DNA from 2 places in the Pantoea sp. SGAir0215 genome. Region 1 is predicted to be linked to the other one. Evidence: predicted binding sites of a transcription regulator. Region 1 holds the regulator's gene; the other holds the start of a gene.
What was found. Region 1 encodes LexA, which represses DNA repair genes until DNA is damaged. Its sites were predicted from a motif close to TNCTGTATGTACATACAGNA; they were not measured.

Region 1 (9,008 bases):
CATCCAGCAGATAGCACCAGACGCCAACCAGCGGCATGACAACCTGCCACGGCAGAAAGCGGTCAGCCGCCTGTTGAAGTGCGGGAATCGATGTCAGGAGAGCCACGATCTGATAGCCACAAACAGCATAGACCAGGGAGAAAAACAGCGCGACTGACAGGGCCTGACGGCAGGCAGCAATCCATACCAGTTGCAACCTGCTGCCGTCTTTTGCGCCGTGTGCCTCACCAGCAAAGGCTTCGACGGCGTAAGCAAAGCCATCCAGCGCATAGGCGGTAAACGTCATGAACATCAGCAGGATGGCATTTACCGCCACCACATCAGGTCCGATACGCGTTCCCAGCACGGTCAGAGAGGCAAAGCAAAGCTGTAACAGTAAGGTACGCAGCAGGATATCGCGATTCAGGCGCAGCAGGCGGTGGATATCGCCACGCCAGCTATGGACCAGACTGTGCAGCGTGATACCACGCAGCGCCAGCACGCGCCAGACCATAAGTGCCCCGACCAGCAACGTCGCATATTCCGCGATAGCCGTCGCGGCTGCAGCCCCGGCTACGCCCCAGTGCAGCCCCAGCACTAGCCAGAGGTCCAGCAGAATATTGATAACGTTGCCCACCACCAGCAGGATGACCGGCGCTCTGGCATACTGTACGCCCAGCAGCCAGCCCAGAATCACCAGGTTAGCCAGCATGGCGGGCGCACTGAGCCAGCGAATATGGATAAACAGCGCAGCCTGCTCAAGCACGGCGGCCTCTCCGCCGATAAAGCGGGTTGCTAATGCCGTAACAGGATGACGCAGGGCAATAAACAGGCTGCCGGCCAGTAAGGCAATGATCAGGGGCTGTGCCAATGCGCGCGCCAGCGCCGTTTTATCGCCCGCGCCAAACGCCTGAGCCGTCAGGCCTGTCGTGCTCATACGCAGAAAAAGCAGCAGCATGAAGATGAAACTGGTAACGGTCGTCCCGACCGCAACGCCGCCCAGATAAACCGGGCTGTCGAGATGGCCAATAACGGCTGTATCGACTAAGCCGAGCAGAGGAACGGTGATATTTGACAGGATCATGGGCAGCGCCAGCCGCCACAGTTTTTTATCGGTAGCTGTCAGGAAGCGCATGTAACGTCCGTGCAATGCGCCGCTGGTGTTACAGATGAACCCACAGCGGCAAAACAGGGGCAGACTGGGTAACGTCAAGGTTGACGTAAAGAGCCAACCTTAGGAGGATTTATAACCACTCACCGTTACGTACGATGCCAACCGCCAGACCTTCAACCGTCAGCGACTGCGCACGTGTATCGACAATGATAGGCTCAAAATCCGTATTTTCAGGTAACAGATGCACCACTGATCCCTGTTTTTTCCAGCGCTTCACAGTGACTTCGTCGTCAATGCGCGCTACCACCACCTGACCATTACGCACTTCCTGCGTTTTATGCACGGCCAGCAAATCACCATCCATGATGCCAATGTCTTTCATTGACATGCCGCTAACGCGCAGCAGGAAATCGGCAGAGGGCTTGAACATGTCTGGATCCACTTTGTAGTGGGTTTCGATATGTTCCTGGGCCAGCAACGGCTCACCCGCCGCAACGCGCCCAATGAGTGGCAGGCCATCTGAAGGTTCTTCTTCCATTAACAAACGGATACCGCGGGACGCACCAGAGACGATTTCAATCACGCCTTTACGCGACAGCGCTTTCAGATGCTCTTCTGCCGCGTTAGGTGAGCGGAAGCCCAGTTGCGCAGCAATTTCTGCACGCGTAGGCGGCATGCCCGTTTGATTAATGTGGTCGCGAATCAAGTCGTAGACCTGTTGCTGCCTGCTGGTTAATGCTTTCATCCCGCCCCCTGGTTGTTTATACAGTCGCTGTGAGTATATACAGGTATTGGTGAAATGGAAACCAAAAGTCAGGCCAAAATCAGTAATTTGACGGGAGATGGAATGCTTATCGCAAATGCGACCAAAGTAGCGTTCCCCAAACGAACAGGGCCAGTACTATTGCCAGCAAAACAGCGGCCGATCCCATATCTTTGGCACGGCCGGCAAGAGGGTGACGTTCCTGCCCTGTGCGGTCCACCACCGCTTCGATGGCGCTGTTCAGAACTTCAACAATCATCACCAGCATGACCGCGCCAATCATCAGGATGCGCGAAATAGTATCGACATCCAGCCAGCAGGCCAGGATAATTGCCGCCAGTGAAATTACGGCTTCCTGGCGGAAGGCAGCTTCATGCTGCCAGGCGGCGCGAAGACCTTGCCATGAGTAGCCAGCCGCTTTCACAATCCGGGTAATGCCGGTGACATTATTTGTCATGATAAAGGAACTCTTTTCAAAGGATTGACGTCAATACCGGGCAGCGCACAATTGTCGCTGTCACAGATTTTTGCTGCGCGTTCTGATATGCTTGCGCCGCTTTGCTAACAAGAGGCTTCATGTTGTCTATGTCAGGTTGGCGTAAAATTTTTTATAAATTGCTGAACTTACCCCTTTCATTTCTGGTAAAGAGTAAGGCCATTCCGGCTGATCCCGTCTCCGAACATGGGCTGGATCCTACCCGGCCTATTATGTATGTCCTGCCTTATGATTCAAAGGCCGATCTCCTGACTTTACGCGCGCAGTGCATCCGGCACGATCTGCCTGATCCGCTTATTCCGCTGGAGATAGACGGCGCCCTGTTGCCGCGTCATGTTTTTATTAATGACGGTCCGCGTGTGTTCCCCTATTTTGTGCCCAGCCTTGAATCGGTCAAAATCTTCCACGAATATCTTGATCTGCACCGCAGCAACCCTGAACTTGATGTTCAGATGTTACCGGTTTCAGTCATGTTTGGCCGTGCGCCGGGTCGGGAAGTCCAGGGCGACGATCATCCGCCTCATTTGCGGCTCCTTAACGGCATTCAAAAATTCTTTGCCGTTCTCTGGCATGGCCGCGACAGTTTTGTGCGTTTTTCGCCCACGGTCTCCCTGCGTCGTATGGCGACCGAACACGGTACCGACAAGTCGATTGCGCAGAAGCTGGCTCGCGTAGCGCGCATCCATTTTGCCCGTCAGCGCCTGGCTGCGGTGGGACCGCGCCTGCCGGCTCGCCAGGATTTATTCAATCGCCTGTTGCAGTCGAAGGCGATTGAAAAAGCTGTGGAAGACGAGGCGCGTAGCAAGAAAATCTCCCATGAGAAAGCGCAGCAAAACGCCATTGAAATGATGGAAGAAATTGCGGCCAACTTTTCCTACGAAGCGATTCGTATCACCGACCGCGTGATGGGCTGGCTCTGGAGCCGACTCTATCAGGGGATCAACGTTAACGGCGGTGAGCGGGTACGTCAGCTGGCGCAGGACGGCCATGAAATTGTTTATGTGCCTTGCCACCGCAGCCATATGGACTACCTGCTACTGTCTTATGTGCTGTATCACCAGGGCCTGGTTCCGCCACATATTGCCGCAGGGATTAACCTGAACTTCTGGCCTGCCGGGCCGATTTTCCGTCGTCTGGGTGCCTTCTTTATTCGTCGTACCTTTAAAGGCAACAAGCTCTATTCAACCGTGTTCCGTGAATACCTTGGCGAGCTCTTTACCCGCGGCTATTCCGTCGAGTATTTCGTGGAAGGTGGACGCTCACGTACCGGCCGACTGCTGGATCCGAAAACCGGCACCCTCTCTATGACGCTGCAGGCCATGCTGCGCGGCGGCACGCGACCTATCACGTTAGTGCCCATTTACATCGGTTATGAACATGTAATGGAAGTGGGTACCTACGCTAAAGAGCTACGCGGTGCGGCAAAAGAGAAAGAAGGCTTTATGCAGATGGTGCGCGGCCTGCGTAAGCTGCGCAACCTGGGCCAGGGTTATGTGAACTTTGGTGAGCCGTTGCCGCTGATCAACTATCTGAACAAGCGCGTACCGGAATGGCGTGAGTCTATCGATCCCATTGAAGCGCAACGTCCGGGCTGGTTAACGCCAACGGCCAATGATATCGCCGCCACCATCATGGTACGTATTAATGAAGCCGGTGCCGCGAACGCCATGAACCTGTGCGTAACGGCACTGCTCGCTTCCCGCCAGCGTTCACTGACCCGTGAACAGCTGATTGAGCAGCTGGAGTGCTATACCCAGTTATTACGTAATGTGCCCTACTCGCCGGATGCCACTTTGCCTGACATGTCTGCGGAAGCGTTGCTGGATCACGCGCTGAGTATGAACAAGTTTGAGAGTGAGAAGGACAGTATCGGCGACATCATTATTCTGCCGCGCGAGCAGGCGGTACTGATGACCTATTACCGGAATAACATCCACCATATGCTGGTGATGCCCTCTCTGATTGCGGCCATCATCCAGCAGCACCGTAACCTGGGCGAAGCCGAACTGCTGCGCCAGGTCAGCCTGATTTACCCCATGCTGAAGAGCGAGCTGTTCCTGCGCTGGGGCAACGACCAGCTGCCGCAGCTGCTGGCTGACTTATGCCAGGAGCTGGCGCGCCAGGGACTGATTACCGTTGAGGCAGGTCTGCTGTCGTTCAACACGGCACGTTACCGTACGCTGCAGTTGCTGGCTGCCGGTGTACGTGAAACGCTGCAACGTTACGCCATCACCTTCTCGATTCTCAGCGCCAAGCCCACCATCAACCGCGGCACGCTGGAAAAAGAGAGCCGCACGCTGGCCCAGCGCCTGAGCGTACTGCATGGCATCAATGCGCCTGAGTTTTTCGATAAAGCGGTGTTCTCTACACTGGTACTGACCCTGCGCGATGAAGGCTATATCAGCGACAGTGGCGATGCGGATGTGGCGCAGACGCTGGCGACCTGGCACATTCTGGCAGAACTGGTCACCAGCGATGTCCGTATGACCATCGAGAGCGCCGTTGCACACAGCTAACGTGCTGGCATGACAAAAAAGGCGACCTGACTGGTCGCCTTTTTTATTGCTTACTGAACCTCACACTGTGCATCGCACTGGCGCTACGTTCGGTGCCTGCCCTATAACAGGTTTGAGAACGGCGGAGTATTCATTAACACGCCGAGAAACAGCACCAGCCCTACATAATTGTTATTCAGAAACGCCTGGAAACAGGCCTGACGCGCGCGCTTTGCGATCAGTTTTTGCTGATAAACAAATAAACCGCCCGCCAGTAACAGCGTCCAGTAAAACGCCCCATTCAGATGCAGCCGTGTCCCTACCAGCGCCATCAGCCCCAGCGTCGCCAGTTGCAGCAGTCCGATAATCAATTTGTCGTACTGGCCAAACAGAATGGCTGTGGACTTCACGCCAATCTTCAGGTCGTCCTCGCGATCCACCATGGCATATTGCGTATCGTAGGCCACCGTCCAGCAAATGTTGGCGAGAAAGACCAGCCAGCAAACCAGAGGTAAGGACTCACTAACCGCGGCCCAGGCCATGGGAATTGCCCAGCCAAATGCGGCGCCAAGGACTACCTGCGGCAAATGCGTATAGCGCTTCATAAAAGGATAAACCCAGGCAAGCGCCAGCCCGACAACAGAAAGCATAATCGTCATCAGGTTCATGCTCAGTACCAGGCCAAACGCGATCAGCCCCAGTACCACAAACAGCATTTTGGCCTCTTTCGCCGTGACAGCACCGCTGGCCAGTGGCCGGAGCTTTGTGCGTTCCACATGGCCGTCGACTTTACGGTCAGCATAATCGTTAATCACACAGCCGGCTGCACGCATGACAAATACGCCCGCGACAAACACGATCAGTACCGGTAACGGCGGCATCGCCCTGTTAGCCAGCCACAGCGCCCACAACGTCGGCCACAGCAGCAGCAGCGTGCCAATAGGTTTATCAATTCGCATGAGGCGGCTGTAAGCCTGCCATTTGGTCATTTGTTGTCTGTTTTGCACAGGTCAAATCCTTAACCCTGGTAACGGTAAACCGGCGACGCCGGTAAAAATAATTCGGTTAGTAGCAGGGGCTTCCCCGATAAACGCAGGCGCGACCGACGTCCCCACAGCGATTCAACGTTACCGGGCTCGATAAAATCGCGGGTCAGGGTTGAAGAGGAGAACAGGTAACGTCCCAGCGGTCGCGTTCCGAGCTGCTGCAACATCGCTTCGGGACCGTTCAGGGTGCTTTCAGGCACCAGCGTGCGTCCCGCCAGCCAGGGTTGTTCGTCGCCATACAGGATCACTTCACGCAGCCAGAAGCGCTGATCAGCGGGTAACAGCGCACCTTCGTCACCTAATTCGTCAGCGTGGATAAACCCTTCACGAACGGGCTCCACCCTGACCTTCTGGCAATGCTGTTCGAAGCGCCTGGTCATAGAGTCCTCCTCCATCAGCCAGTCACGAAGTGATGGCGACAGAGCAGCACCGTCCAGCGCCAGCCAGTTGAGTGAACGTAATAAACGGAGCGGGTCTTGCGTCATGACACTTTCCCCCAAAAATTTTCAGGCAGGTAGTTTAGCGCAGAGCGATTCACGGCACACCCGTCCGTCATGCAAACGCGAGGTTATTCGCGCTTAAGCCGGTTACTGTTTGCCAGCCACAGGGTGATAACCAGCAGCAGAATAGCAGCCGAGTAGCACAGCGTATCAAAGGGATTTTTGTGGTCGACGATAATCAGCCTGATGATAGCCGTGATGCCGATATAGACGAAATAGCGTAACGGGAAATGGTAACCCGACTGGAAGTACTTCACGATGAGGGCAATAAACTCAAAGTAAAGGAAGTAAATCACGATGCCTTCGATCAGAAGATAGGAGGACGCCTGCTCGCCCGTGCTGAACAGGACGTTGGCTAAATGGACCGTCTCTTTGCCCAGGAAGACCATTAAAATGAACGCCAGAATCAGCAATCCTGCATTCAGCACCCATTGCATCAGGCGCGCTATCTTTTGTGCTATCGGGTTTTTATCACTCATTTCACGCCTCGAAAATAAAGGGATGTTTTCTGGCATTATCATGCTTTAGTGTGACGTAAATCACAATATAGCCGTCAGGCTTACTTAACAGCGTCTTTCAAATCACCAGACTGCGCGATGGAATGCCAGCCCCGGCATCCTGGGTTATACCGCCGGGACCGTACGAACCTGTCTTTTGATGAAAGCAAACCGGACAGACCGAGCATATCGGCTGGCAGACCCACTCCGTCGTGCCGTCCTGTCATACGGTTTTCACATCCGACATTTACATTGGCTCGGTTTTTCAACCCCGGCAGTCAGCTAGCGCCCGCTTCCATACCCGACTCAATGGATAAGCGTCCTGAGGCGGCACGTTGCGTTGGCCTCCGCGCAGCCAACAGCGGCGTTCATGCCCGGCCAGGCTTAATCTGTTCCGCATTAACGGTTACGGGATTACGCTAGGTTAGTGTGCACTTACTCAACTATTAAGATACGGCCGGACGGCGTTGCGCTGGCGGCGTTAAAACAGCCCGACGTCAGAGACGCAGACAAACGCCCCCTGTGGCGTGAAGACGCCGCAGCAAGAGAGGACAACATGAAAACAATTCTGGTGATTCTGGACGGCCTGAGCCATCACGTTGCCCATCATGCGATGGGTTATCTGCACGCAGAATGTGCGCAAGGTAAAGGGCATTATTATCATCTCACCTGTGCACTGCCTTCTCTGTCGCGTCCGCTGTATGAATGCATTCTGACCGGGGTTGCGCCTGTGCAAAGTGGAATCATCCACAACGGGGTAAACCGCCTGAGTCACGAACAGAGCGTATTTCACTATGCGCGTGATGCGGGCCTGACCACCGCCGCAGCGGCTTATCACTGGATCAGTGAACTTTACAACCGCAGCCCTTTCGTGCCTGCGCGCGATCGTCATACCGAAGCGCCGGCCCTGCCTGTCCAGTTCGGGCACTTTTACGTTGACGACAGTTACCCCGATTCGCACCTGTTTGAAGATGCCGAGAGCCTGAGGTTGCGGCACAACCCGGACTTCCTCCTCATCCATCCGATGAATATCGATTATGCCGGTCATCAACATGGCCTGTCCTCGCCCCAGTATCGTAACCGGGCACGCATGGCGGATGGTTACCTGTCGCAATGGATGCCTGGCTGGCTGGCAGAAGGCTATCAGGTGATGGTGACCGCTGACCATGGCATGAACGACGACCGCTCACATGGTGGCATGCTGCCGGAGGAAACGACCGTTCCCCTGTTTGTCTTTGGTGACGGGTTCTCGCTAAAGCCTGGACTGGAACTGCAACAAACCGATCTCTGCGGCACGCTGTGTACACTGCTCGGCGTTCCTCATGACAAGCCGGTGCATCACGATCTGCTGGCACAGGTTTCGCTCTGACCCTCTTCCCGCTTCTGGCGGCAGGAATACAGTAAACTGCCGCCCCGGGTCTGGCGGGTTGGGCGAACGGCACAACCCGTCCTTCTGTTGTCGTTATTCCGCTGAACACCTGCCGTACTGACTTTGTCGCCATGCCCTTCACTGACCACAGAAAAAAGCGCACCGGCCGCGCGCGGCGGGAAAGGTCCGCCTGAGGCCAGCCGGATTTGTCGTGAGGTATCCGCAGAGTGGTCTACATTTAAAGGGGCCGACGCTGCGCAGGTCATTTAAAACACTGGAAAAAAGTTCGCAACGTCCGGCAGCCATGTTCGCAGATTGCGCTCTCCATCAGGCTGGCAATCTGTCATGCCGTAAGCCTGATGGTTGAGGAGCAACGTTACGTGTTAACCCTGCTTAACTTACTGTCTGCCGTTGCGCTTCTGGTCTGGGGCACGCACATTACGCGCTCCGGCATTATGCGCGTCTACGGGGCCGATTTGCGCCGGGTGCTCAGTCGCAGCGTGGAAAAGAAGCCGATGGCGTTTCTTGCCGGTATCGGCGTAACGATGCTGGTGCAAAGCAGTAATGCCACCACGCTGCTGGTGACCTCTTTTGTGGCTCAAAATCTTGTCAGCCTGACACCCGCTCTGGTGGTGATACTGGGCGCTGACGTCGGTACGGCCATTATGGCGCGCGTCCTGACATTCGATCTCTCCTGGCTTTCCCCGCTGTTTATCTTTTTTGGCGTGGTTTTCTTCCTGAGTCGCAAA
Region 2 (9,008 bases), 1.1 Mb from region 1:
GCGGCGGTGAATTAAATGCACTTCAGAGGCGATATTCGCCAGATAAAGTGCTTCTTCAACCGCGGTATTTCCGCCACCGATAACGGCGACTTTTTGGTTGCGGTAGAAGAAACCATCACAGGTCGCACAGGCCGAAACGCCTTTGCCTTTAAAAGCGTCTTCCGACGGTAAGCCCAGATAGCGTGCTGATGCACCCGTGGCAATAATCAGCGCATCGGCAGTATATTCGCCACTGTCACCGGTCAGACGGAAGGGACGGTTCTGCAGATCGACCGTATGAATATGATCGAAAATAATTTCCGTGTTAAATTTCTCGGCATGCTCATGCATACGTTCCATCAGCGAGGGACCTGTCAGATCATGCGGGTCGCCCGGCCAGTTTTCCACTTCCGTCGTGGTGGTCAGCTGACCGCCTTTTTCCAGCCCGGTAATCAGTACTGGATTCAAATTGGCGCGTGCAGCATAGACGGCCGCGGTATAACCTGCCGGACCAGAGCCCAAAATGAGCAACTTACTGTGTTTAGCCGTACTCATGCGTTCCTCAGTTTTATTCACCTGACATAACCTGCGATTGTAGGGAATATGCCGTAGCAATGACAACACTTGCGCACTTTTGTTAGCGATTGCTGCAAACGGCGTAGACGATGAATGGCTTTTTCGCCTGCCTCCTGTGCCAAAAGGGGGCAAAAATTCAGTTTACAGACCACCATCGCACGAAAATACTCATTTAAAAACAGTGACCCAGCGAAGTGTCTGGCATCTTGTCCTGAATTTAGACATTTTACTTTGACAATCGCCTGCGCATTTGCGAAAACAGTGTGAGAAGCGAATAACTTAGTCTGAACAAAACGGGTGTTGCCGCCGGGTTTTGGGCAGAGTACCGAACGAATTTTATCGTCTGATATTGGTCATGACGCATGCGGTGGACAGACAGCATGCGTCATACAAATAGGTACGAATGCGCTCAGACGCCGTTATTTCACTTCAAAAATGCCCCGAACAATGACCGTTTTCAGGGGATGGCAGGTAAAGGGAAGGAATGAAGAGAGACAATAATAATGGTAGATAATAAGAAACGCCCCGGTAAGGATCTCGACAGGATCGACAGAAACATTCTCAATGAATTGCAGAAAGACGGTCGCATCTCAAACGTGGAACTTTCCAAACGTGTAGGATTATCTCCTACACCTTGTCTTGAGCGTGTACGCCGTCTTGAACGCCAGGGATTCATCCTTGGCTATACTGCGCAACTCAACCCTCACTACCTGGATGCTTCATTACTGGTATTTGTTGAGATTACTCTGAATCGTGGCGCACCTGATGTGTTTGAGCAATTTAACGCCGCTGTGCAAAAACTTGAGGAAACTCAAGAGTGTCACCTGGTTTCTGGTGATTTCGACTACCTGCTTAAAACGCGCGTGCCTGATATGTCCGCTTACCGCAAGCTGCTGGGTGAAACCTTGCTGCGCCTGCCAGGCGTAAACGACACGCGTACTTATGTGGTGATGGAAGAGGTCAAACAGAGCAATCGTCTGGTGATCAAAACGCGCTGATGCGTGGCAGGTGCAAAGCCTGGGAAATTTCGGTACACTCCTGTGAATACATACAGGACCAGCGTCGGGTGAGCCCGACGCTGTTGTTTCTTACTTTACAGGCACCTGGAGAGATCTCTTGAGCCAGGAATACACAGAAGATAAAGACGTTTCGTTACAGTCGCTGAGCAGCGGACGCCGTCTGCTGGAAGCGTTACTTATTTTGGTGGCATTGTTCGCCATCTACCTGATGGTTTCCCTGGTCAGCTTTAATCCTTCCGATCCGAGCTGGTCGCAAACGGCCTGGCATGAACCTATCCATAACATGGGTGGCACAGTCGGCGCATGGCTGGCTGATACGTTGCTTTTCATCTTTGGTGTGATGGCCTATGCCATTCCGCCGGTCATACTGGGGCTGTGCTGGATAGCGTTTCGCCAGCGGGATAACCAGGATTATGTGGACTACTTTGCCATTGGTTTACGCTTAATCGGTGTCCTGGCCCTGGTCGTCACCACCTGTGGGATGGCCGCGCTCAACGCGGACGACATCTGGTATTTCGCTTCCGGAGGCGTCATTGGCAGCCTCGTCAGTAATGCCATTTCACCCTGGTTCAGTCCGGCAGGTGGCACACTGACTTTGCTCTGCATCTGGGCCGCAGGGATCACGCTGTATACGGGCTGGTCATGGTTAACCATTGCGGAAAGAATCGGTGGCGTGGTCATGGGCGTGCTGACATTCGCCAGCAACCGCTCACGTCATGATGAACCCTGGCATGAAGAGGACGAAGCAGACGATTATCACGAGAGCGCGCCCGTCCTTCATGCTCAGACGGACGACGACGATGACGTATTGCTAACCGCGCCGCGTAAGGCGCAGCCCGATCTGGATGCGCATGATCCACTGTTAGCCAGGGCCGCCACCGCCACCCGCGCCGCTGTTGCGGCCACAGCCGAAGTATCTGCGACCACGACACCGACGGCAACCGCTCAGGCTACTGCCACAGCACCTGCGCAGCCTGCTGCCGCAACAATGGCGGCAACGCCTGTCAGTGCGCCATCAGCTTCACCTGAGCCTGAACAGGTTGCAGCGACGCCTGAACCTGTTTCGCCTGTTGCGGCATCGCCTCATCCTGCCCCGGTGATGACGCACATTGCACCGCGCGAGCCGGTGTCACAGGAGAAGCCTCTCACTGAACCGCCGCGCTACCGCTTTGAGTTACCGGACGATGCACCGGCGGCTGCCCCGCACTTTACCGCTTATGAGGATGACGAACCCAAAATGGGGAACTGGCGTGAAGCTACGTCGGCAGCCTCGCTGAACAGCGCTGCCGTCGCCGGTGCTGCGGCAACCGCAGCATCGTCAGCATCCTCACCGCTGTTTGAACCTGTCCCTGAAACGGTGTCGAATCCACAGGTGAAACAGGGGATTGGTCCGGCGCTGCCGCGGCCTAATCCGGTTAAACTGCCTACCCGACGTGAGCTGGCCTCGTACGGTATTAAACTGCCTTCACAGCGTATGGCGGAAGAAAAAGCCAAACGTGCTGAACTGCCGTCATCACAACCTACGAAAGAAGATACGTCACTCACTGACTGGTCAGCAGAGGAGCAGGATGCGCTGCAACAGGCAGAGTTGCGTCAGGCGTTCCAGTCAGAGCAGCAGCAACGCTATGGCGAAAGCTGGCAGCAGGACGACGCGCACGAGGACGATGAGCTGGCATTGCAGCAGGCCTCGCTGGCGCGTCAGTTCGCACAGCAGCAGCAACAGCGCTATGAAACGGTGCCTGAAGACAATGCACCCGTTTTCAATCTGGATACGTCAGCGGCCTTCGATTTCTCCCCAATGAAGGACCTGGTCGACGATGGCCCTGTCGAGCCGCTGTTCACCATTGCAGCATCGCCGGACGTCAGCGAGGTCGCGCCACAACATGAGCCCTGGCAGCACGTTCAGGCTGCACCAGAACAGCCTGCGGCTCAGCGTGTAGAATCGGCCCAGACCTTTGCGGCCGATCATTTTGCCGCGCCTGCGCAGCAGCCGGAGCCGGTCACGGAGGCGAAGCCATCCGTGCATGACAGCCTGATTCACCCCTTCCTGATGCGTCACGAGCAGCCACTGGAAAAACCTTCTACACCCTTACCGTCACTCGATCTCCTGACCGCGCCGCCGGAAGAGGAAGAACCGGTTGATATGTTCGCCCTTGAGCAGACAGCAAGACTGGTTGAAGCGCGTCTGGGTGACTACCGCGTCAAGGCCGAGGTGGTGGGCATTTCGCCAGGACCTGTGATTACCCGTTTTGAACTGGATCTCGCGCCGGGCGTGAAAGCGGCGCGTATCTCTAACCTGTCACGCGATTTGGCCCGCTCCCTGTCGACTACGGCAGTGCGTGTGGTTGAAGTGATCCCTGGCAAACCCTATGTTGGTCTGGAATTACCCAACCGACATCGCCAGACCGTTTACCTGCGTGAAGTGCTGGATTGTCCAAAATTCCGTGACAATCCCTCGCCGCTGTCTGTGGTGCTGGGTAAAGATATTGCCGGCCAGCCAGTCGTCGCCGATCTGGCTAAAATGCCACACTTACTGGTAGCGGGTACAACCGGTTCCGGTAAGTCCGTCGGCGTGAATGCGATGATCCTCAGCATGCTGTATAAAGCCACGCCGGAAGATGTGCGCTTTATTATGATTGACCCCAAGATGCTCGAGCTTTCCGTTTACGAAGGCATTCCGCATCTGCTTACCGAAGTCGTGACCGATATGAAAGATGCGGCGAACGCGCTGCGCTGGAGTGTCGGTGAGATGGAGCGTCGCTATAAGCTGATGTCGGCGTTGGGTGTACGTAATCTGGCCGGCTACAACGAAAAAGTGGCGCAGGCGGATGCAATGGGGCGGCCGATTCCCGATCCGTTCTGGAAGCCAGGCGACAGCATGGATATGACGCCGCCAGTGCTGGAAAAACTGCCTTACATCGTGGTGATGGTGGATGAGTTCGCCGATTTGATGATGGCTGTCGGTAAGAAAGTGGAAGAACTGATTGCACGTCTTGCACAGAAAGCGCGTGCGGCGGGAATCCACCTTGTTCTGGCAACCCAGCGTCCGTCAGTTGACGTCATTACCGGCCTCATCAAAGCCAACATTCCTACCCGTATCGCGTTTACTGTCTCAAGTAAAATTGACTCGCGAACCATCCTTGATCAGGGCGGTGCAGAATCGTTACTGGGGATGGGCGATATGCTTTACATGCCGCCCAACTCATCAATGCCGGTGCGTGTTCACGGTGCCTTTGTGCGCGATCAGGAAGTACATGCTGTCGTGCAGGACTGGAAAGCGCGCGGGCGTCCGCAATATATTGAAAGCATTACGGCGGGCGAAGAAAGTGAAGGCGGGGGCGGCATTGACAGCGATGAAGAACTCGATCCGTTGTTCGATCAGGCTGTTGCCTTTGTGGTGGATAAGCGACGCGCCTCGATTTCGGGCGTACAGCGTCAGTTCCGTATCGGTTATAACCGTGCTGCGCGCATCATTGAACAGATGGAAGCACAGGGCATCGTCTCGTCACCGGGCCACAACGGTAACCGTGAAGTGCTCTCTCCACCACCCCATGATATGTAAAGCCTGAACGATAAGCTTTGAAACACAAAACACTGAGCCAGTTTCCACTGGCTCATTGTTTTTTAGCGGTTAACCCCCATAGTTGATTAGTGTTTCGGTTTTTTCTCCTGTATTAAACGCAGGACAGCGACCAGGCTTAGTCACGTGATCAACGGGAAACGATTTAATAAGGATTTAAGCAGATGAAATTACGCGTAATCGCCTTAGGCCTGCTGGCCGCTTTGGGGTCAGCCAACGTTCTCGCCGATGCGTCGAGCGACCTGCAACAGCGCCTTAATAAAGTTAACAGCTTCCACGCCAGCTTTACTCAAAAGGTGACCGATGGCAGCGGTGCCAACGTGCAGGAGGGTGAAGGCGAGCTCTGGGTTAAGCGCCCCAGCCTGTTTAACTGGCATATGACCGCACCCGACGAGAGCATCATTATTTCTGACGGGAAATCGTTATGGTTCTATAACCCGTTTGTTGAACAAGCTACGGTCAGCCTGTTAAAGAATGCGACCAGCAATACACCGTTTATGTTGATTGCCCGTAACCAGGCCAGTGACTGGCAGCAATACAACGTAAAACAGCAGGGTGACAAATTTGAACTGACGCCGAAGAAAAGCGATGGCAACCTCAAGCAGTTCACGATTGATGTGACGCCAGATGGCACCATTAATCAGTTTAGCGCCGTCGAGCAGGATGGGCAGCGCAGTAACTACCAGCTAAAGAGCCAGAAAAACGGCCCGATTAGCCCGGATAAATTCACATTCACCCCGCCAAAAGGCGTCACGGTGGATGACCAACGTCAGTGAGGTGGTAGTGGGTAACCTGTCCCTGGATTTTTCCAGTGAAGATTTTAAACCGCTGGCCGCGCGTATGCGGCCAGCAACCCTGAAGCAATACATTGGACAGCAGCACCTGCTGGCTGCGGGTAAACCGTTGCCGCGCGCGATCGAAGCGGGGCACCTGCACTCCATGATTCTCTGGGGACCGCCAGGGACAGGAAAAACAACGCTGGCCGAGATTATCGCTCACTATGGCAATGCGGACGTTGAGCGTATTTCTGCGGTCACCTCTGGTGTCAAAGAGATTCGTGAAGCCATTGAACGCGCAAGGCTGAGCAAGCAGGCGGGCCGCCGCACTATCCTGTTTGTAGATGAAGTCCATCGCTTCAACAAAAGTCAGCAGGATGCGTTTCTTCCCCATATTGAAGACGGCACTATCACGTTTATCGGTGCCACGACAGAAAATCCCAGCTTTGAGCTTAACTCCGCACTGCTGTCACGTGCTCGTGTCTATTTACTTAAATCCCTGACCACAGAAGATATTGAGCAGGTGCTTGACCAGGCGATGCAGGATGCCAGTCGGGGTTATGGCAACAGCGATATCCTGTTACCTGACAATACGCGGCGTATGATTGCGGAACTGGTCAACGGCGATGCACGTCGTGCTCTGAATACGCTGGAAATGATGGCCGATATGGCCGATATGGCCGAAACCGACGGCACAGGCAAACGCGAGCTGACGCCCCAGTTGCTGACCGAAGTGGCGGGGGAACGGTCTGCCCGGTTCGATAATAAAGGCGATCGCTTTTATGACCTGATTTCTGCCTTGCATAAATCCGTCCGGGGATCGGCACCGGATGCCGCCCTATACTGGTACGCTCGTATTATTACCGCCGGTGGCGATCCGCTGTATGTCGCGCGTCGGTTACTGGCCATTGCGTCTGAAGACGTCGGCAATGCCGATCCACGAGGCATGCAGGTGGCTATCGCGGCCTGGGACTGTTTCACCCGGGTTGGTCCGGCAGAAGGGGAGCGAGCGATTGCGCAGGCCATTGTCTATCTCGCCTGTGCGCCAAAAAGTAACGCCGTCTATAACGCGTTTAAGGCGGCGATGCGTGATGCACGCGACCATCCAGATTTCGATGTTCCCGATCATTTGCGCAATGCCCCCACGAAGCTAATGAAAGAGATGGGGCTGGGCGAAAGCTATCGCTATGCGCATGACGAAACTAATGCCTATGCTGCGGGTGAAGTCTATTTCCCACCCGAAATGGCGCGAACGCGTTACTATCATCCCACTCAACGCGGTCTTGAAGGCAAAATTGGCGAAAAGCTGGCCTGGCTGACTGAACTCGATCAAAATAGCCCGACAAAACGCTACCGCTGAAACAGACGTTGCGGTAATGTGGTCAATGTTTTCAACGCATTCCAGCGGGAGTGCGTCCCCTTCTTTTAACTCATAAATACACAGGATAAGCATGCTCGATCCCAATCTGCTGCGTAATGAGCCAGACGCAGTCGCAGAAAAACTGGCACGCCGAGGATTTAAACTGGATGTGGAAATGCTGCGTTCGCTCGAAGAGCGTCGCAAAGTCTTGCAGGTTGAAACGGAAAACCTGCAGGCCGAGCGCAACTCCCGCTCCAAATCCATCGGTCAGGCCAAAGCACGTGGGGAAGACATCGAGCCACTGCGTCAGGAAGTGAACAGCCTGGGCGAACGCCTGGATGCGGCTAAAGCAGAACTGGACGCGCTGCAAAATCAGATCCGCGATTTCAGCCTGGCGCTGCCGAATCTTCCTGCGGATGAAGTGCCGCTGGGGAAAGACGACACGGAAAACCTGGAAATCAGTCGCTGGGGTGAACCCCGCCAGTTTGATTTTGAGGTGAAAGATCACGTTGAGCTGGGCGAAGCGGCTAAAGGGCTGGACTTTGCTGCGGCAGTGAAACTCACCGGCTCACGCTTCGTGGTTATGCAAGGCCAGATTGCTCGCCTGCACCGTGCGCTCAGCCAGTTCATGATTGACCTGCACACGGAACAACATGGTTATCTGGAAACTTACGTCCCTTACCTGGTTAACCATGCGACCTTATACGGTACAGGCCAGTTACCTAAGTTTGGTGAAGATCTGTTCCATACCCGTCCGCTGGAAGAAGAATCCGAAAGCAGCCATTACGCGCTCATTCCGACCGCTGAAGTGCCGCTGACCAACCTTGTGCGGGATGAAATCGTTGAAGAAGAGAGCCTGCCGCTGAAGCTTACGGCACATACACCCTGCTTCCGCTCTGAAGCAGGCTCCTATGGCCGTGATACGCGTGGGCTCATCCGTATGCACCAGTTCGACAAAGTTGAAATGGTACAAATCGTCGCGCCTGAAACCTCTATGGATGCGCTGGAAGAGCTGGTTGGCCATGCTGAAAAAGTGTTGCAACTGCTGAACCTGCCGTATCGCAAGGTCTTGCTGTGCAGCGGTGATATGGGCTTTGGTGCGACAAAAACCTACGATTTAGAAGTATGGTTACCGGCGCAAAATACCTACCGTGAAATCTCTTCTTGCTCAAACATGGGGGATTTCCAGGCTCGCCGTATGCAGGCGCGCACCCGCAATAAGCAGGATAAAAAACCGCGTCTGGTGCATACCCTGAATGGCTCGGGCCTGGCCGTAGGACGTACGCTGGTTGCCGTGCTGGAAAATTACCAGCAGCAGGACGGCCGCATCGCCGTGCCAGAGGTATTACGTCCTTATATGAACGGCCTGGAATTTATTGGCTAAGCGTTCATCCTGTCTAAAATAACCCAGCTCAGGCTGGGTTTTTTTATCTTTACCGCGAGGCATCCTCAACACGTTTAAAATTTATCACAAATAAACATTATCGATGACGACGCGGGCAGAAAGCGTAAAAATCCAGATTATCATAGAGATAGCGCAAAGTTATCTGATGCCTGACAGATGGCTAACTTACTGAAGATAAATAATTTAAATGGTCACGCAGCAAAATGTGCTGCACCCTCATTCCTCCCGTTGACTTTACAACGCGCGATGGCAAACTGCGCGCAATTTCCTTCATTTCTTTTGGTTTTTATCCCCTATGTCGACCTGGTCACGT

Region 2: a site for LexA is predicted at 1,592-1,611, ahead of C1N64_RS09485 (DNA translocase FtsK 4TM domain-containing protein). Genes of this name have one in related genera too.

What each region holds. Positions count from the first base shown of each region.
Region 1 is NZ_CP028031.1:876,274-885,281, reverse strand. It holds gene dinF (MATE family efflux transporter DinF) at 1-1,114, opposite strand, end outside; gene lexA (transcriptional repressor LexA) at 1,224-1,838, opposite strand; gene C1N64_RS04215 (diacylglycerol kinase) at 1,945-2,313, opposite strand; gene plsB (glycerol-3-phosphate 1-O-acyltransferase PlsB) at 2,442-4,868, shown strand; gene ubiA (4-hydroxybenzoate octaprenyltransferase) at 4,970-5,836, opposite strand; gene ubiC (chorismate lyase) at 5,866-6,378, opposite strand; gene psiE (phosphate-starvation-inducible protein PsiE) at 6,462-6,872, opposite strand; gene C1N64_RS04190 (alkaline phosphatase family protein) at 7,447-8,259, shown strand; gene C1N64_RS04185 (Na/Pi cotransporter family protein) at 8,640-9,008, shown strand, end outside.
Region 2 is NZ_CP028031.1:2,004,605-2,013,612, forward strand. It holds gene trxB (thioredoxin-disulfide reductase) at 1-534, opposite strand, end outside; gene lrp (leucine-responsive transcriptional regulator Lrp) at 1,059-1,553, shown strand; gene C1N64_RS09485 (DNA translocase FtsK 4TM domain-containing protein) at 1,672-5,136, shown strand; gene lolA (outer membrane lipoprotein chaperone LolA) at 5,319-5,930, shown strand; gene C1N64_RS09495 (replication-associated recombination protein A) at 5,938-7,290, shown strand; gene serS (serine--tRNA ligase) at 7,382-8,674, shown strand; gene C1N64_RS09505 (MFS transporter) at 8,991-9,008, shown strand, end outside.